Regions from separate parts of the Mesorhizobium sp. UC74_2 genome, predicted to be linked through region 1. Evidence: predicted binding sites of a transcription regulator. Region 1 holds the regulator's gene; each other region holds the start of a gene.
The links. Region 1 encodes LexA, which represses DNA repair genes until DNA is damaged. Its sites were predicted from a motif close to TGTTCNNNNTGTGTTCNG; they were not measured.
Positions count from the first base shown of each region.

Region 2: ACFJIU_RS05915 (ATP-dependent helicase) is a predicted target of LexA. The motif match lies at 3,018-3,035, and genes of this name have one in related genera.
Region 3: ssb (single-stranded DNA-binding protein) is a predicted target of LexA. The motif match lies at 2,638-2,655, and genes of this name have one in related genera.
Region 4: ACFJIU_RS29065 (helicase-related protein) is a predicted target of LexA. The motif match lies at 2,140-2,157, and genes of this name have one in related genera.

Region 1 covers NZ_CP170562.1:2,162,413-2,167,381, forward strand. The annotation lists gene gltX (glutamate--tRNA ligase) at 1-133, opposite strand, end outside; gene ACFJIU_RS10530 (ComEC/Rec2 family competence protein) at 225-2,777, shown strand; gene lexA (transcriptional repressor LexA) at 2,804-3,526, opposite strand; gene ACFJIU_RS10540 (LysR family transcriptional regulator) at 3,721-4,608, opposite strand; gene ACFJIU_RS10545 (antibiotic biosynthesis monooxygenase) at 4,724-4,969, shown strand, end outside.
Region 2 covers NZ_CP170562.1:1,257,527-1,262,495, reverse strand. The annotation lists gene ACFJIU_RS05940 (FAD-binding oxidoreductase) at 1-739, opposite strand, end outside; gene ACFJIU_RS05935 (thioesterase family protein) at 894-1,379, shown strand; gene ACFJIU_RS05930 (hypothetical protein) at 1,528-1,725, shown strand; gene ACFJIU_RS05925 (hypothetical protein) at 1,804-2,085, opposite strand; gene ACFJIU_RS05920 (glyoxalase superfamily protein) at 2,248-2,811, opposite strand; gene ACFJIU_RS05915 (ATP-dependent helicase) at 3,078-4,969, shown strand, end outside.
Region 3 covers NZ_CP170562.1:1,908,808-1,913,776, reverse strand. The annotation lists gene ACFJIU_RS09210 (MarC family protein) at 1-516, shown strand, start outside; gene ACFJIU_RS09205 (OsmC family protein) at 555-980, opposite strand; gene ACFJIU_RS09200 (5'-methylthioadenosine/S-adenosylhomocysteine nucleosidase) at 1,010-1,930, opposite strand; gene ssb (single-stranded DNA-binding protein) at 1,995-2,537, opposite strand; gene ACFJIU_RS09190 (ArsR/SmtB family transcription factor) at 2,774-3,088, shown strand; gene ACFJIU_RS09185 (SRPBCC domain-containing protein) at 3,085-3,534, shown strand; gene ACFJIU_RS09180 (ATP-dependent Clp protease proteolytic subunit) at 3,552-4,157, shown strand; gene ACFJIU_RS09175 (hypothetical protein) at 4,238-4,525, shown strand.
Region 4 covers NZ_CP170562.1:5,951,903-5,956,871, reverse strand. The annotation lists gene ACFJIU_RS29065 (helicase-related protein) at 1-1,984, opposite strand, end outside; gene ACFJIU_RS29060 (MFS transporter) at 2,757-3,974, shown strand; gene phbB (acetoacetyl-CoA reductase) at 4,045-4,770, opposite strand; gene ACFJIU_RS29050 (acetyl-CoA C-acetyltransferase) at 4,953-4,969, opposite strand, start outside.

The DNA of each region.
Region 1 (4,969 bases):
CCTCGATGCGCAGCAGCATCTTGCCATTGGTGTGCCTGGCGTAGAGCCAATTGAACAGCGCCGTGCGTGCGCCGCCAATATGCAGATAACCAGTGGGGGAGGGAGCGAAACGGGTTACGACCTGATCGGACATGGAACTCTCGGGAAGAAGCGCAGGAGCGCGGACTTTCGTTGTTTGGGCGTTCATGTAGCATAGGAGGTCAGGGGCGCAAGGGGCAGGCCCGATGGCTGGACCGGGGAGGGTTGGGCGAGGGGGCGCTGATGCCGAACAGGGCATCAACGAGCGTCTTCTATTCGTGTCTCCGGCCGTCGATGACAGCAATGCCGCGGCGGCATCGCCTGACATTCAGCCGATCGGAATGCCATCATCGCTCGATGATCTGCTGGCAGCGCGCCAGCATCCTCGTTCCGATGCCCTGGATATGCCTTCCGGCGACAAGCCATGGCTGGAAACCCGCTGGCAGAACTTGCGAAAGCTGGTTGGCGGGGACCTGCGCGGCCCGTTCGCCGGGGCGATCGCGTTGGAGCTGGATCGCGGCGTCGCGTTCCTGTTCGCGCCGGTCTTTCTCGGGGCTGGAGCGACGGTCTATTTCTCACTCGATCGCGAGCCGGCCTTCGCGCAGTTGATTGCCGGCAGTGCTGTCCTTGCTGTCATTGCGCTGCTTTCACGCTCCCGCCTTGGCTTGCATCTCGCCGCGATGGCCGTCCTCTTCCTCGTGCTCGGTATCCTTGCCGGCAAGGTCGAGACGTGGCGCATGCCGAGCAACGTACTGGGAGCACAGGTGTCGACCAGGGTGACAGGCCGCGTCATTTCAGTCGAGCCGATGGCCAGTGGACGCACGCGGCTGACGCTCGACGTCATCGGTACTGAAAAGCCCAAGCTACGCTATCAGCCGGAGCGGGTGCGGCTTTCGGCTTTGGCAATGCCGGCCGAAATCCGCGCCGGGTCGATCGTGTCCGGCTATGCCCGGCTGATGCCGCCAGCCGGTCCGGTGCGGCCCGGCGGCTATGATTTTTCTTTCGAAAGCTATTTCGACGGGATCGGCGCGACTGGGTTCTTCATGGGCAAGCCGAAGCTTGAATCCCTGGAGAAGGTACCTGCATCGCTGCCCACTCGGCTGTCGGTGGCCGTCGAGACCGCACGCGAAACGATCGCGGATCGCATTCGCGCTTCGATTGGTGGGCCTGAGGGCGAGATCGCCGCGGCACTGATTGTCGGGGTGCGCGCCGGCATTCCGGACTCCGTCAACGAAGCCATGCGAAGGACGGGTATCTATCACATCATCTCGATATCCGGCCTGCACATGGCACTCGTCGCAGGAACCGTGATGTTACTGCTGCGCGGCGCTTTCGCGTTGTTTCCGGATTTCTCAGCGCGCCGGCCGGTCAAGAAATATGCTGCGTTCGCAGCCATTTGTTCGATTTCCGCATATCTCGCGATCTCCGGGGTGGTGGTCGCGGCGGAGCGTAGTTTCATCATGCTGTCGGTGATGCTGATTGCGGTACTGTTCGACCGAGCGGCGCTGTCGATGCGCAACCTGGCAATCTCGGCGATGATCGTGATCCTGACCGCGCCGCATGAAGTGGTCGGTCCGTCTTTCCAGATGTCGTTCGCCGCGACTGCCGCCTTGATCGGCGCGTATGCGGCTTGGGCGCAACGGCGTGAAGTCATGCCTACCCCGGCACCGCTGGCACGCTCGTTCACCGGCTTTCTCGCGCACAAGTCGCTGATTGCGGTTGCTGGCATGGCAGCAACCTCGATCATCGCCGGCCTTGCCACGGCGCTGTTCGCGGTCTGGCATTTCCAGCGGGTCTCACCCCTGAGTTTGTTCGCCAACCTGGCGGTGATGCCAGTGGTTTCGTTTGTCATGCTGGCTGCCGTTCTCAGCGCGATTGCCATGCCGTTTGGCGCCGATGGACCGTTTCTCTATGCGATGGGCAAGGGACTGACGGTGATGATGGTGATCGCGGACTGGATTTCGCAGCGCTCCCCGGTTGACGGGGTTGGCCTTGTCTCGACGCAATCGGTGCTCTTCATTGCCGTGGCGCTTGCCATCGGTGCGATGGCGACGACATGGCTACGTTTGCTGGCATTGCCATTTGTGCTGGCCGGTCTGACAGCGATGGGCAATGTAGAAACGCCCGATGTGTTGATCTCGGAGGACGCACGGCTCGTTGCCCTGCCAGTCGGCGATGACAAACTCGCTGTCAGCCGGGCACGACCCAATCCCTTCACGCTCGACAACTGGCGCCGGGCGCTCAACGTAGAGACGACGGTCTTGCCAGAAGATGTTTCGAGTGACGTCGAACTGACTGTAGAAAATGCACTCGACATGCCGCTTGGCACGCCATTCCTGTGCACACGCCAGCTGTGCTTCGCTCGCCATCCATCGGGTGCTGTCGTGGTGACGACCGCTCGCATCGATGCAGCCAGATCGGCTTGCGGAGTCGCGGCACTCATTGTGATCGACGATGCGACCGCACCAGACCCCTGCAACGATCCGACTGTGGTGGTCGTCACCAAGCAGGATCTGGCCCGCGTCGGCAGTGCTGCGGTGCGCTTCGATTCCTCGCCAGATAAGCCGGCTAATATCTCGTTCGCGATCGATGCCAAAGATCGACCCTGGCATGTCCAGCGGGAATTTACGCGCGAGGCGAGGGGATTGCCGCCTCGTCTTGAAAAAACGCCTAAATCCAAGCCCAAACCGTCGAACTCAAACCACCCCGCCCATTCAGACACACAATTTCCCGGAAAGTCTGTTTCCGGCAATCTGTAGTCGGCTAAATTTGTAGGGTGTCCGGTCTAATAGCGACGGATCAATCCGACCAGTTTACCCTGTACCTTGACCCGATCCGGTCCAAAGATTCGTGTTTCATAGGCAGGATTGGCTGCTTCCAACGCAATCGAGGCACCCTTGCGACGGAAACGCTTGAGCGTCGCCTCTTCCTCATCGACCAATGCCACGACGATCTCGCCGGGATTGGCCGAATTGGCATTGCGGATGATGACCGTATCGCCATCGAAAATGCCGGCTTCGATCATGGAGTCGCCTTTGACTTCCAGGGCGTAGTGCTCGCCTCCCGAAATCATGTCCGGCGGTACGGAAATCGAATGGGTGCGGTGCTGGATCGCGTCGATCGGTACACCGGCAGCGATGCGTCCCATCACGGGGATGGAAACGGAAGCTGCGACGTCGTCGTCATTGCTAGGCGCCTGCAGGCGTTGCGGCTCCTTGGGTACAGAACGCCCCAGGCTGCCCTGGATGACCGCCGGAGAAAATTTCCTGGCTGCGTTAAGGCCGGGAGCAATCGAATCCGGCAACCGCAGCACTTCCAGCGCGCGAGCCCGGTTCGGCAATCGGCGGATGAAGCCACGTTCCTCCAGAGCAGTTATTAGCCTGTGGATTCCTGACTTGGAGGCCAGGTCCAGCGCCTCTTTCATTTCGTCGAAAGAAGGGGGGATTCCGCTTTCCTTCAGCCGCTCATGGATGAAGAGCAAGAGCTCATGTTGCTTGCGTGTCAGCATCGCCACCCTCCGTGGAACGGAACCGGAATCAGAAAAACAAACCCGGAACAAACACTATCTGTTCCATTTGTGTTCCGCAACCATTTAAAGTTTAATGAATTTGTTGACGCTTTGTTCAGCCTAGCAAGAAGCCAGGCCGTTCTCTGTTGCCATATCTCCCGTCGCAGAGCCGGCCGAAGGATGCTGCCCTACCCTTACTCGGCAAATAGATTCTCAGCCATGTAGTCCACGAAAACCCGTACTTTGGGCGAGAGATGGCGATTTGTCGGCCACAATATTCGAAACGTACCCGTTTCGCCGAGATAATCCGTCAGCAGCGGTACCAACTTGCCTTCGGCCAATTCTGCAGACACGGCGAACGGCGGCAGACAGGTGATACCGAAGGACCGTTCGGCGAGGTAGATCAGCGGCTCCAGCGTGCTGGCAACGGTGGTCACGGGAAGATCGAGTTTCAGGTCACAACCGCTGCGCACGAGGGGCCAGGGCTCGAGCCGCCCCGAATTCGCATAACGATGGTGGAGACAGCGGTGCTTGAGCAGGTCCTCCGGCACTCTGGGCGTGCCATGTTCGGCGAGATATTTCGGTGCCGCGACGAGTTTGTGCCGAAAAGTACCGAGTTTGCGGCTTATCAGGCGCGTGTCCCGGATGTCTCCGGTGCGGATCACCGCGTCAAAGCCCTCTTCGATGACGTCGACCAGCCGGTCTGTAAAATCAAGGTCGAGATTGATATCCGGATATTGTTCCATGAAGGCCGATATAGTGGGCATCAACAGCATGCCCGCGAGCGGGAGAGAGACGCGAAGCTGTCCTCGAGGGCTCGCCTGCGATCTCGAAAGCTGGATCTGCGCTTGTTCGTATTCCGATTGAATGCGCCGGCAGGTTTCGAGAAAGAAACTGCCTTCCTCTGTCAGAGCCATACTCCGTGTCGAGCGGTGAAAGAGACGGGCGCCCATTTCGTTTTCGAGCCGCGCAATCGCCTTGCCGACGGCCGAGGCTGTGAGGCCGAGCCGGCGCGCGGCACCGATAAAGCTACCGGCTTCCGCAACCTGTACGAAGATACCGAGTGGTCCAAGCTTGTCCAATTGCGGAATTTTCTTCGTTATTGATGGGAGAGAATGGGCATTTATCTGCTCATCTGTCCTGAATATCCAGAGGTTGCCGCGGCAAGATCGCCGCAATCGTCAGATGGAGACACTCATGGACAAGCCTACCGCAGCCTTTTCTGCATCTCCTCAGTCAACGACTTTTGTCGTGAACGTCATTCACGCCCATCCAGGAAAGCAGGAGGAGGCGTTTGCTGTCATCCAGGATGTCGTGCACTACGTGGCAGAGCGCAAGGAAGGTTTTCTCTGGAGTACGCTCGCCAAGAGCACCGACGGCGAAACCGTCGTCAATGTCGAAGCAATCCACGGTGCCGGCAATGTCAGCGAGTTTTTCTCCGAT
Region 2 (4,969 bases), 900 kb from region 1:
CCGCTTGCGACGCCGCTTCCAGCGTCGGGAACGGACATACGCCCCCCGAAATCGCCTGCGGTATCCCCTGCAGCTTCAGCGTCAGTTCCGTGATGATCCCGAGCGTACCTTCCGAACCGACCAGGAGGCGCGTGAGATCATAACCAGCCGAACTCTTCCTGGCGCGCCCGCCTGTCTTCGCGATTTCGCCGTCCGCCATGACGGCAACCAGCGAAAGAACATTTTCGCGCATTGTGCCGTAACGCACCGCATTGGTACCCGATGCGCGTGTCGCCGCCATGCCGCCGAGCGTAGCGTTGGCGCCCGGATCGATCGGGAAAAACAGGCCGGTGTCGCGCAGATGCTGGTTGAGCTGCTCGCGCGTCACGCCGGGTTCCACCCGGCAATCGAGATCCTCGGCGTTGACGGCCAGAATCCGGTTCATGCGCGAGAGGTCGACGCAAATGCCGCCGCCCGGCGCATTGACGTGGCCTTCCAGCGAAGTGCCGACGCCAAAGGCGATGACCGGCACACGATATTCCGCGCAGGCCCGCATCACCGATTGCACCTCTTCGGTCGTCTCGCAGAAAGCAACGCCGTCCGGTGCCTGGGTCGGAATATAGGTGGTGGTGTGCGCGTGCTGCTGGCGAATCGCCAGCCCGGTCTGGAACCGTTCGCCAAGGTGCTGTTTCAGGATGCGGAGGACGGCAGCGATGCCATCCTCATTGCGTTCGACCGGTACGAGGTCGCTCAGAGCCATGCTTTCCTCCGCGATTGGACCATCGCGGCCCTTGTTCTCGAGTTACAGCTGCATAAGCATGTCGCGCAAAAATGTGCAGCGGTTTTGCGATGACGACATGCGCAAAATAAAGATCTGCTAGCACGCCGTGTCCAGCGCCAGAGGAAACATCGCAATGTCCATAGCAGCCCCCTTCGTCTCCCGCGTCATGGACATCGAGAACGACTGGATCGACTACAATGGTCATCTCAACATGGCCTATTACAACGTGCTGTTCGACCGTTGCTCGGACGACGCCTTCGAGCTGATGGGCATGGGGCCGAATTACGCCCGCGACCGCAAGCTCACCATCTACACGGCCGAGGTGCACGTCTGTTACGTGCAGGAACTGCATCTCGACCACAAGGTGACAGCCACCTTCCAGCTTCTCGACCACGACGAGAAGCGGTTGCGTGTCTATCAGGAAATCCGCCATGTCGACGGCTGGCTTGCAGCAACGTCTGAATCGCTTTCGCTGCATGTCGACATGGCCGGACCGAAGGTGGCCCCCTTCCCGGCGGATGTGCTGGCCAAGGTCGAAGCGATGCGCGAAGCCCATGCCGGTCTGCCCATGCCGGAACGTGCTGGCCGTTCGATCGGCATCCGCCGCAAGACCGGCTGAGGGCAAGACCGTTAACCTTAATCAATTCTGAACGGGGACAACCCCTTTGCCGTCGTTGAGCGAATCGACGGCGCGCCGGAGAAGGCTATCCAGGGTGAACTTGAAAGCCTTGGAGACGGGACGGAGAAAATCTGGCCCAAGCGCGCGCATGAAAATCGATATCGAGGCTCTCTCGGAAAAACTGGCCGCCGACCCGCGCATCAGCGACTACGACTTCTGGCGTTCGCTGAAGAATCTCAACAACGAGATCTTCCAGATCGCAAACTCCAACGAGCCGATCCCCTTCGACATGCTGCGCTGGCGCGCCATCATCAAGCAGGCGCGGTCCAAGCGAGGCTCTGCCTGAGGCCAACCGGACTCCGGTCAGGGGATCGGCGAAACAGTCAACTGCCCGAATGTCCCGCGCCTCGCGACGCGTGACCGCTCAGGCGAGCGCCAGCGTCGACAGAAGCGCGAGCAGGAATGAGGCCGCGACCATGGCCGCATAGGCGCGTGGCAGGTCGAAAAGGATCATGTGGCCGGCGATCCAGGCGGTTCCTGCCGCGCCCAGCGCATAAAGGAAGCCGTTGCGGTGGCCATAGACCAGATTAGCCGCCATCAAGCCGCCGATGATGAGCGCACCGAAAACCACGATCACGGCAATGGCTGCCTTGTCGAAATTGTCGTCCACCGTGGTCGGGGGTTTGGAGTCGAACGGTTCTTGCATAGCCTCGCCTTGAATGGTTGGCGCGGACAGACTTAACCGACCGCACCAAAGGAGCAAAGACTAAACTCGTCCGCCGCGACGATAACAAGGCGCTACTGTGGATTTCAGGAAACGCTTGCCGAAAATATTCGTGCAGCGGCAAACACTGAAGCCGGTGCCTGATCAATCGTCTGCGACGATCTCCATGAAGCGGATGCGGTTGCCGAACGGATCGGTCACCTCGACCTCCAGCCGATCGTCCACCTTCTCCAGCCCCGGCTTCATGTAGCGATAGTTCTTTGCCGCCAACTCACGCTGGAATGCCTCGGCGCCGGCCATGTAGACGACCATGTTGCCGCCTGGACTGGCATCGCCCGAATGCTCGGACAGATGCAGCCTGAGGCCTGCGCGCGATACCTGGGTGTAGAGCGGGAAATTATCGCCGTAGCGATGCTCCCAATCGACGGCGAAGCCAAGGAAGCCGAGATAGAACTCATGCGCCTTGGCGACGTCGAAGATGCGCACGATGGGCACCGCCTGCTCGAAAACGATGTCACCGCCCGCCTTGCCCGCCGTTTCCCTGCCCTCGTTCCGCTGGATCCGGGCCGAAAGGATGTTCCAGGTCTCGACGCCGAACTGGCGAGCGACGATCTCCAGCGCCTCGGAATGGGGAATTTCGATGTTCTTGGCGGCAAGCGCCTCGCGCATGGCCTTTGCCATCGCCTTGGCGTCCAGGAATGTACGCATGGTCTGCGATCCTTCTCGTCGGGACGAAGAGCTTCACCGGGGCCCGCATTGCCAGTGCCTTCGTCCCGGGGACAAGGACCAGACTGGATCGTGACGACGCATTCGCCATACCTGTTCGAGGCGCGGACAGCCGGCTGCGTCGAGCCGTTGCTGGACGCTATCCATGTCGCATCGGGCCGTCAACAGCGGTCAAAGCTGTCGAATCCGGGAACAGTGTGTGAACATTGCTGGCCTTTCTCGCCCGAATCACTACATTCGGAAACGAAATGGCCGGCGATCATGACATGCCCTTCTTCGACGAGGACGACGCTCCGCGTTTCGACGCCGCGCGTGCATCTTCCTCGCAGGCGGCCCCGTCCGGTATTGCGGCTCGCGCCATGGCGGCACGCCAGGGGCACAACAACCCGCCTGAATATCTGAAGGGTCTCAATCCTGAACAACGGCAGGCGGTGGAAACCACCGAAGGTCCGGTGCTCGTTCTGGCCGGCGCAGGCACCGGCAAGACGCGTGTGCTCACCACCCGCATCGCCCATATCCTGGCCACCGGGCGCGCCTTCCCCAGCCAGATCCTCGCCGTCACCTTCACCAACAAGGCCGCCCGCGAGATGAAGCATCGCATAGGCGTGCTCGTCGGCGAGGCGATCGAGGGCATGCCGTGGCTGGGCACTTTCCACTCCATCGGCGTCAAGCTGCTGCGCCGGCATGCCGAACTCGCCGGCTTGCGGTCGGATTTCACCATCCTTGATACGGACGACGTCACGCGCCTGATCAAGCAGTTGATCCAGGCCGAAGGTCTGGACGACAAGCGCTGGGCGCCGCGCACCTTCGCGCAGATGGTCGACACCTGGAAGAACAAGGGTCTCGCACCCGACGAGATTCCGGAAGGCGACGCACGCGCCTTCGCCAATGGCCGCGGCCGCGAACTCTACCGTGCCTATCAGGAACGGCTGACAACGCTGAACGCCTGCGACTTCGGCGACCTGCTGCTGCATCCGATCCGCATCTTCCGCAAGCATCACGACGTGCTGGCGGAATACCATCGCAAATTCAAATACATACTGGTCGACGAATACCAGGACACCAACACGGCGCAGTATATGTGGCTGCGGCTCCTGGCCCAGCGGCCGAAGCAGTCCAGTACCATGCAAACGGCCGAAGGCCGAGCGCGAGACTGGGCGACCGAGCCGTCGCAAGATCTTCGCGGAGCGTCCGCGCCGTCAGGCGCGGAACAGCGCGGGAGCGAAAACAAGGTCAATATCTGCTGCGTCGGCGACGACGACCAGTCGATCTATGGCTGGCGCGGCGCGGAGGTGGACAACATCCTGCGCTTCGAGAAAGACTTTCCGGGCGCTACCGTCATCCGCCTGGAGCGCAACTATCGCTCCACCGCCCATATCCTGGGCGCGGCTGCCCATCTCATTGCCCACAATGAAGGCCGCCTCGGCAAGACGCTGTTCACCGACCGACCCGATCCGGAAGATCCCAGGGTCAATGTGCACGCCGCCTGGGATTCGGACGAGGAAGCGCGTGCCGTCGGCGAAGCCATCGAGGCCTATCAGCGTGGTCGCCACAAGCTGAACGACATGGCGATCCTCGTGCGCGCCTCCTTCCAGATGCGCTCCTTCGAAGACCGCTTCATCGAGATCGGGCTCAATTACCGGGTTATCGGCGGTCCGCGTTTCTACGAGCGCCAGGAAATCCGCGACGCCATGGCCTTCATGCGCGTCGTCGCGAATTCCGGCGACGACCTCGCCTTCGAGCGCATCGTCAACGTGCCGAAACGCGGCCTGGGTGATGCCACCATCCGCCAGATCCACGATACGGCCCGCGCGCTCGGCGTGCCGATGCTGGAGGCTTCCGCCCGGCTTGCCGAAAGCGATGAGCTGAAGCCCAAGCCTCGGGCGGCGTTGCGGGAAGTCGCCGCCAACTTCGCGCGCTGGCAGAGCCTGATCGATTCCACACCGCACACCGAACTCGCCGAGATGATCCTCGAGGAGAGCGGCTACACCGACATGTGGAAGAACGACCGCTCCGCGGAAGCGCCGGGGCGGCTTGAAAACCTCAAGGAGCTCATCCGCTCCATGGAGGAATATGAATCGCTGCGCGCCTTCCTCGAACATGTCGCGCTGGTGATGGACGCCGAGCAGAACGAGGGTCT
Region 3 (4,969 bases), 250 kb from region 1:
CGAAGCCAGGTATCCGTTCGCGCCTCGATCATCGGCTTTCTGGTCATCGCGCTGTTTGCGGTGGCAGGCGCCTCGATCCTTTCGGTGTTCGGCATCACATTGCCTGCTTTCCGCGTAGCCGGCGGCTTCCTGCTGTTCTTCATCGCCTTCGAGATGGTTTTCGAGCGCCGGCAGGACCGCAAGGAAAAAAGCGCGGATGTGGCGATCACCAAGGATCACATCCACAACATCGCGGCTTTCCCGCTGGCGATCCCGCTGATCGCAGGCCCCGGCGCCATTTCGGCCACCGTCCTGCTGTCCAGTTCGTTCCAAGGCCTTGGAGGGCAGCTGGCGCTGCTCGGCATCATCCTCGCCTGCCTGCTCATCACCTATCTGGTGTTCGTGCTGGCGGAGCGCATCGACGGCATTCTCGGCCAGACCGGGCGCTCGATCCTGACCCGGCTGCTCGGCGTGATCCTTGCCGCGCTCGCCGTCCAGTTCGTGGCCGACGGTATCAAGGCTCTGGCAGCGAGCTGACCGACCCAACGTACAATCGCACTGCCTTGCAGGCTGCCTCAGCCGGCAGCGGTATCGACCACCTCGAAATCGTGGGTAACGGTCGCCGTCTTGCCCATCATGATCGAGGCCGAGCAGTATTTTTCCGCCGACAGCTGAACCGCCCGCTTGACCTTGTCGTGTGACAGTCCCTTGCCTTTGACGATGAAGTGCATGTGAATGCGCGTGAACACCTTCGGATCGGTCGCTGCACGATCGGAATCGAGTTCCACGACACAATCCTCGACCTGCTCGCGCCCCTTTTCGAGGATGTGCACAACGTCGATGGCCGAACAGCCGCCCGTACCGATCAAAAGCAGTTCCATGGGGCTCGGGCCGGGTGTCTTGCCGTCATCGCCATGCGTCGTGCCCAGAACCAGCTTGTGGCCACTGCCGGACTCGCCCACGAATGTGCGACCCTCGACCCATTTGATCCGCGCCTTCATCCCTGCTTCCCTGTCTCTTCGTGTCGGTCCTATGGCATCTCGGCCAGCAATGCCTTGACGACATTGGCTGAATTCGTTGACGCCAGTGCCATGAAAGTCGCCATCTGATTGGCGCCTTCTCCACCGCCAGCGAGGTCCGACAGGCTGCGTACCGCTAGGAACGGAACGTGGTTGCTGTAGGTCACATGTGCGACCGCGGCACTTTCCATGTCGAGCACCTTGGCATCGAAGGTCTTGTGCACATAGTCACGAAATTCGGCATTGTCGACGAAAGCCTGGCCGGAAACACCATTGCCGCCGACGATGATCTTCGGCGGGCTGGCAAGGCATTTGTTCTCGGGTGCACAGGCCTGCAGCTCCAGCCTGGCAGCGACCTTGCGGGCAGCGTCGAGCAAGGCCGGATCGGACGGGAACCAGAATTTCGTCTCTTCGGCGGTATCGCCCCGCCTGGTAACCGTCACAGAGCGCGGCACGATCATGCCGTAGCCCGCAAACTGATCCTTCGGGATGAATGGCGGAATTTCGTAACCGTCGCCGACCTTGCGGGCGAAAACCGCTTCCAGATATTCGCCCCACTGATCGGCGACGACGACATCGCCGATGCTGAGGGCCGGGTCGACGCCGCCGGCAATGCCGGAAAACACCACGGATGTCACGACAAACCGGTCGAGCGCCACCTGCATGGTCATGGCCGCATTGACCATGCTGACGCCACTCAGGAACAGCACGACATCCTTGCCGGCCAGCTTGCCGGTGATGAACTGGCGGCCGTTGATCTCGTGTTCGGTTCGATCCGACAGATCGGCCTGCAGCCCCATCCATTCAGGTGGGAAGGCCGACACGACCGCGATGCGCGGCTTGTCATCGAGCCGCTCCGCAGCCGAAACGGCAGCGGACAACATGGTGAAGAACAGCAGGCCGATCGCAATCAGGCGCGCGAATGCACTCATGCCGTAGCTCATCGCCGGATCACCAGGTCAGGTCTGTGGGCTGGGGAATTCCGCCCATCAGCAATCAGAACGGGATTTCATCGTCCAGTTCGCGCGAACCGCCACCGCCGCCACTGCGATTGCCGTTTCCACCGCCAAAGCCGCCACCAGCCGAGCCGCGGCCGCCACCGCCACCGAAGTCGCTCGGGCCGGACTGGCCAAAGCTGTCGCGGTTGCCACCGGAATAACCGACCTGGCCACCTTCGCCCTGCCCGCCACGCGCGTCGAGCATCTGCAATTCGCCCCGGAATTTCTGCAGCACGACTTCGGTCGTATAACGCTCCTGGCCGCTCTGGTCCTGCCATTTACGGGTCTGCAATTGACCCTCGACATAAACCTTCATGCCCTTCTTCAGATACTGCTCGGCCACCTTGGCGAGCTGGTCATTGAAGATGACGACGTTGTGCCACTCGGTCTTTTCCTTGCGTTCGCCCGAGTTCTTGTCGCGCCAGCTTTCCGAGGTGGCGATACGGATGTTGACGACCGGCTCACCCGAGTTCAGCCGGCGGATTTCGGGATCCGCACCCAGATTTCCCACCAGAATGACCTTGTTGACGCTGCCAGCCATCACACTTCTCCGCGCTCGTCCGAAACCAGAATTCTCGCCGCACCATATAGGCTGAGGAACCTGCCCGCCTCCACGGACATGCCTTTCCCACAACGTTTTTTGTTCTATTTCTGTTCTAGTTCCCGCACTGGCTATTTGTCAAGGAATGTCAGCAAAAGTGCCGGCCTGGCTTCATTTCAGGTCCTCGCCCCGAGAAGGCTCTTGCCAAACCAATAAGTATCCACTTATGTTTTGGTATGATCGAATCCGAAATCTTCAAGGCCCTGGCCGACCCGACACGGCGCGCGCTGTTTGAACGGCTGGTCGACGACGAGATGACCGTCTCTGAACTGCGCGCCGGCACGCCGGTGTCCCAACCGGCGGTCTCCCAGCATCTTGCCGTGCTGCGCGGCGCCGGGCTGGTGAGCGAGCGCCGTGTCGGCCGCAATGCCTTTTACCGAGCCGCCCCGGAAGGATTATCGCCGCTGCTCACCTGGATCGAACGCTACCGCACCTTCTGGCCTGATCGCATCGAAAGGCTGAAGACCGTGTTGAAGGAGATGGATCAATGACCTCGCCCAGCCGCGATGACATCGTTGTTGAATGCGATCTGCCGGAAGCGCCCGAAAAAGTTTGGCGCGCACTCACCGAGCCGGAAATCGTCGCGGCCTGGTTGCTGCCGAACGACATCAGGAGCGAAACCGGGCAGCGATTTTCGCTCGGCGCCGAGGGCCGCATCGCCTGCACGGTGCTTGAGGCGGAACCTGGCCGCCTGCTGCGCTATTCCTGGCGCGAAACAGGCGGATCCGGTGCGGGAGAGGGCTTTGACAGTGTCGTCACCTTCGAACTGACACATGCCGCCGACGGCGGCACGCATTTGCGTGTCGTGCATGACGGCTTTGTCTCAACGGCCGCCTGCAACATGTCCGGAGCGGGCTGCAGCGTCGCCGTCGATGCGCCCAAGCCCACCAGAATTTTCACTGCGGCCAACACGCCGCAATGGCGCATGGCCGCCTGAACGGAAGGAACCAACACATGTCCGGTATCGCCAATCTTGTGCCGATGGTGATCGAGCAGTCGAGCCGCGGCGAACGCGCTTTCGACATCTTCTCCCGGCTGCTGCGTGAACGCATCATCTTCGTCAACGGCCAGATAGAGGACAACATGGCCGCCATCATCTGCGCGCAATTGCTGTCGCTGGAGGCGGACAATCCGGACAAGGAGGTGTCGCTCTACATCAACTCACCCGGCGGCGTGGTCAGTTCCGGCTTCGCCATCTACGACACGATGCGTTACATCTCCTGCCCGGTGTCGACAGTCTGCATGGGCTTTGCGGCTTCGATGGGTTCGTTCCTGCTGATGGCTGGAGACCCGGGCAGGCGCATCGCGCTCCCCAACAGCAAGATCGTGCTGCATCAACCGCTGGGCGGCTTCCAGGGCCAGGCCTCGGACATCCAGCGGCACGCCGAGGACATCCTGAAAACCAAGCGGCAGATGATTGACCTCTATGCCCAGCACTGCGGGCGCACGGTCGAGGACGTCGAGAACACGCTCGACCGAGACCACTTCATGAACGCGGAGGAAGCCAGGGCATGGGGCCTGGTCGACCATGTCTACGACACGCGCAAACGGGCGGCCTAGGACAGCCAGATCGTCGTCCATCCAATCCGATGGATCGACGGGCACTGGTCGTCACGGGTCAAGACGCCTATGTTAGCACCATGACCATCGCCCGCCTCTCGCCATCATCGTGTCTGGCTGCCCTTGCAGTTGCCCTTTTTTCGACAGCGACAGGATTTGCCGGGGAAGCCGGCAAGCAGGCTGCAAAGCCCCTGCCCGGCGTCAATGGCGGCTACAGCATCGTCAAACCAGCCACGCCGCAACCGGAGCCGGACGATTATGATCCAGCCTCCGGCCGCCAGTTCAAGGTTGGCGACACGGACGTCCGCATTTCCGGCTCGGTGATCGTGGATGTCGGTGCGGGCAACCTTCCTGCCCCACGCCGGTAGTCTACGCAAAATCCGGCGATCCGTGCCTCCGACAGCCGTGTTGTCGGCGCGACCTGCAGCAAATCGCGGATATCGCCGAGCGCGTATCACCTCAAAAGAACAGCCCCGCCGCTGCGCCTTGGCATGCGGACGGGGCTTTTTAGGGCTTTACCCAGTTTTTCCGGGAGCGTTTTACCGGCTTTGGGTTTCGGGTGCTTCGCGGCTCACGGCCGACGACCCGACTAGTGGTCTCTGATTGTAAGGGGATCGGCAGGTCACGGTTTGCGCGGGAAAAGCTCCGCCTTTCCTGACACCTATGCCCGCCGTGGCTCCAACGACAGATGGAGCCTGAAGGGACTGTCCGGTGGGGTCATGCCTCGCTCCTGTTGCTGGTTGCTCTTGCCGTCTGCCCGAACTCTCACTCGTTTTGGTCTGCGGCGCCTCGCAGACCGCCTTCCGGCTCGA
Region 4 (4,969 bases), 2.5 Mb from region 1:
GCATCTCTTCGGCGATATCGCGCCGGTTGATAAGACCGAAATGCTCGACGAGCTGGAAGGCGATGCCGCGAGCGATCCCGGTCAGCTGCTCGGCATTCTTCATGTCCACCAGCGGCTTCAACAGCAGCTCGACCTGGAAATTGACAAAACGATCGGCGCGCGCCGCGACCTTGTCACGCGCCGGACCGGTCAGTTGCTCGTCGGCAAGCAGCACCAGTCGCGGCTTCAACGCGTCTTCGCCGGCAACCAGCGTACCGATCGGCGCGCCGATCCAGCGCAGCACGCCATCGGAACCCAAGGCGATGTCGTTGTTACCGGACGCCGCGAAGCGTTCCGCGCGGGCTTCGAACTCGGAGGCAAGTGCCTTCTGTGCGGCTGAACGCACAGCCTTGGCATCTTCGCCGCCGGCGCCCTGGTCGGCCGTGAAGCGGAACCCTTGCAGTTCGCCGACATGATGGCCCTCGACGAGGACGGTTCCGGTTGGGCTGATTTCGGCTTCGGGCATGGTATTTTCTCTAAGGCGCCGCATGAGGACGGAAGTCCTGCGATCAACGAAGCGTTTCGTCAACCGCTCATGCAACGCGTCCGACAATCTGTCTTCGATTTCCCGTGTCTTTTCTTGCCAGTGTGTCGGATCGGCAAGCCAACCTGGACGATTGGATACAAAAGTCCACGTGCGAATCTGGGCGATGCGATGCGAAAGCGTGTCGATGTCACCCTCCGTGGTGTCGGCACGACGCACCTGTTCAGCCATGTAGCTTTCGTCGACATGGCCGCGCCTGGCAAGGTCCATATAGATGGAAGCAATGAGGTCAGCGTGCTGTGCGGGAGCGATCTTGCGGTAATCCGGCAAGACACAGGCTTCCCACAGCAGGGCCACACGCTCGCGGTTGGTGGCAAGCGCACGGATTTCGCCGTCCTTCGACAGGAAATCCAGAGCCTGCGCATCGACGGCCGGCAGGGCGCGGGTCAGCCCTTGAACCGGCGCGTTGGTCTCGATCGAACGCTTCAGCGCATCGAGGTTGGAAAAATCGAAGGTCGGCGTGCGCCATTGCAGCACTTTCACCGGCTCGAAATCATGACTTTCGATCTTCTGGACGAGGTCTTCGTCGAGCGGGTCGACCTGGCCGGTGACGCCAAACGTGCCGTCGCGCAGGTGCCGGCCGGCACGGCCGGCGATCTGGCCGAGCTCTGCCGCGGTCAGGTTTCGGTATTGATAGCCGTCGAACTTCCTGTTCTGGGCAAAGGCGACGTGGTCGACGTCAAGGTTCAACCCCATGCCGATGGCGTCGGTCGCAACCAGATAATCGACATCGCCGGACTGATAGAGCGCCACCTGTGCATTGCGGGTGCGAGGCGACAATGCGCCGAGCACGACTGCCGCACCACCCTGCTGGCGGCGGATCAACTCGGCGATCCCATAGACCTCATCGGCCGAAAAGGCGACGATGGCCGAACGGCGCGGCAGACGGGTCAGCTTCTTGGAGCCGGCATAGGCAAGATGCGACAGGCGCGGCCTGGTCACCACCGATACGCCGCGGAGCAATTTCTGCAGGATGCCGTGCATGGTGGCGGCACCCAGCAGCAATGTCTCCTGCCTGCCGCGCAGATTGAGGATACGATCGGTGAAGATGTGACCGCGTTCGAGATCTCCGGCCAATTGCACTTCGTCGATGGCAACGAATGCGGCGTCGGTCTCGCGCGGCAACGCTTCGACAGTATGAACCGAATATCGCGCCCCGGCGGGCTGGATCTTTTCCTCGCCCGTTACCAGCGCTACCTTGTTGGCGCCGACCTTCTCGCACAGCCGGGCGTAGACTTCGCGGGCCAGCAGGCGAAGCGGCAGGCCGATGACACCGCTCTCATGTGCAACCATTCTCTCGATCGCGAGATGCGTCTTGCCCGTGTTGGTCGGGCCGAGCACAGCCGTGACGTCACGGCCTGAAAGGATCAGCGGTTCGGTAGGTTTGGGATGGATATTCATCGGCCCGGAAAGAAGACCTTTTCCCGTCATCGGCGCCGGCTTGCCCGGCGACAGCGCACACATAGGCATTCAGGCGCCGGAGCGAAAGCAGAATGTTCATGGAAGCGTCGCACCCGTTCACCCGATCCTGCCTTTTGCACCGCGGAATTAACGTACGGAACGAGTCTGGAACGAATCAGCGACGAATCGCTGACTCTTCGCGATTCACGGTTCGTTCACGGCTAGATATGGATCTCGGCTCACTGAGTCGCACCACATGCTGAATCGGCTAATCGACCAAACCATCCGCTTTTCACAACTGCCGTTAACTTTTGCCGGCAAGAGGCAGCCACGCGAGTGCCGGCTAACGAGCCGACCAGTTCAAGCCGCTGAAATAACAGCATTTTCTTAATGGCCATTAACCACATCTGACACTTAACCGTCCATTTTCATTAACAATTCGACCAAAGCCGGAACGAATCGGCGACGAATCGGCGATCGCAGAAGTTTCCTGTTTTGTTCACCCCAACATCTGGTGTTGTGCACAGCTTGTCCACCAATGATTCACAGGCTTCCGACGCATTTGTTCGCCATGCGACGGACCAACATTAATGTTTGCGTGCCGGAACGGCACAATCAGCCGAGGGCATCGGCGAGCCTTCCCCACGGTCGAGACGGCCTCTTTTTTCACCGCCGGGGTGACGCGTGTCCGCTTCAAACCGGGATCGGTGGTCCATTTACAGAAGCGCAAACACCTCCATACGGTGGGCCGCCAGCAGCCGGAACAGCCCCTATGGAATCCCAGAACTCGTATCGGACCTTGATGTCGATCCCGGGCCTGCCGCCGCTCATCCTCGCGGCAACGCTGTCACGCCTGGCGGCACGCATGTTCGGCCTCACCCTTGTTCTGTTCGTCCTGGCGCGTTTTTCCTCACCGGCCCTGGCCGGTTGGCTGACTTTTGCCGCGATTGCTCCAGGCCTCCTCGTCAGTCCCGTCGCCGGTGCATTGCTCGACCGCGTCGGTCCGACAACGGCGGTCCGAATCGACCTGATCGCCAGCGCCGCCTTCATCGCCGCGGTCAGCATTGCCGGCTGGGCGGGCTGGGCGAGCCCGCTGGTTCTGTTCGTCCTGGTGGTGCTGTTCTCGCTGGCCGGTCCTCTGGGTGCATCCGGCACGCGGACGCTTCTGCCAAGGCTCGTGCCTGCCCATGCGCTCGATCGGGTCAATGCGCTCGACACCGCGGTCTATGCCATCTCCGATGTCGCGGGGCCGGCACTGGCCGGCCTGACCGTAGCCCTGCTTGGGCCGGAGGCTGCGCTGTCGATCATCGCCTTTGCCTATGCCGGCGCCGCTGTCTGCCTGTCTTATGTTCAACGGTTGCCGGGGCTGGCATCACGCCATGCCTCCCTGCTACGCCAGACGATCGAGGGCATTGAGATGGTGGCACGGCAGCCTACCCTGCGCGGCCTCGCTGTCTCCTACTCGTTCTATCAGGTCACCTGGGGAGTGCTCGTCGTGGTGGTGCCGGTGTTCGTGGCCGAGCGTTACGGCGTGACGGAAAGCAGTTCGGTGACCGGCGCGCTGTGGGCTGCCATGGGCATTGCCGGCGGTATCGGAGCGCTTCTGGCGGGTCATCTGCGCACGACGGGGCGCGAGCGCCATGTCATGGCGGTCGGCATGGTTGTCACGGCCCTGGCTGCCTGGCCGGTCGCGGCGGAGTTCGGGCTGGGTGGGCTGGCCATCGGCCTGATGATTGCCGGCATGGTATCGGGCCCGATCGATGTTGCGCTGCTGACCTTGCGCCAGCGCCGCACAGACCCGCACCAGCTCGGCCGCGTCATGTCGATTTCCATGAGCCTGAACCTGGCCGGCTTCCCGCTCGGATCCGCCATCGCAGGCATGGTCATCACGCAATCGATGTCCGCTGCCTTCATCATCGCCGGCTGCGCGTCCATCATCGCAGCCGCGGCCACGGCATCGATCCCCCGCGATGTCGCCCCCGCAAAATAGGGTCCAGCGTAGTCGCTGAAACGAAAACGGGCCGCAAGCGGCCCGTTTCGCAGCAATAGGCATAAATCTCTCAGGCGAAATACTGCCCGCCATTGGCCGAGATGGTCGAGCCGGTGATAAAGCCGGCTTCCTCGGAAGCCAGGAACACCACGCAACGCGCGATCTCCTCCGGCTCGCCGAGGCGACCGACCGGGATCTGCGGGATGATCCGTTCGTTGAGCACCTTCTCATCGATCGCCTTGACCATTTCGGTTGCGATGTAACCGGGGCAGATGACGTTGACGGTGATGCCCGCGCGCGCGCCTTCCTGCGCGAGCGCCTTGGTGAAGCCGATGTCGCCGGCCTTCGACGCCGAGTAGTTGGCCTGGCCAGCCTGGCCCTTCTGTCCGTTGATGGAGGAAATGGTGATGATGCGGCCGAACTTACGGTCACGCATGCCGCTCCACAGCGGATGCGACATGTTGAAGACACCCGACAGGTTGGTGTCGATCACCTCTTTCCACTGCTGCGGCGTCATCTTGTGAAACATCGCGTCGCGGGTGATGCCGGCATTGTTGACCAGCACGGAAACCGGGCCAAGGTCGGCCTCCACCTTCGCGATGCCAGCCGCACAGGCTTCATAGTCGGCAACCGACCATTTGTAGGTCTTGATCCCCGTTTCCCCGGTGAATTTCGCTGCTGCCTCGTCATTGCCGGCATAGTTCGCCGCGACGCTGTAACCGGCATTCTTCAGACCGATCGAGATTGCGGCACCGATGCCGCGCGACCCACCGGTGACGAGTGCGACTTTACTCATGCGTTTCCCCTTTGCTGCATCTCAGGCGATTTCGAAATCGCCTTCATGGAATTATCCGTATGGCGGACCTCTTGAACCCGACTCTTATGACGAGCCTTTGAACCGGATCATTTCAGCGTTCCAAGAACGGACGCTCCAGAGACGAAACGGGCGGCACTTTGGCCGCCCGCTCGTATTTTCAATCAGAGTGCCTCGACAC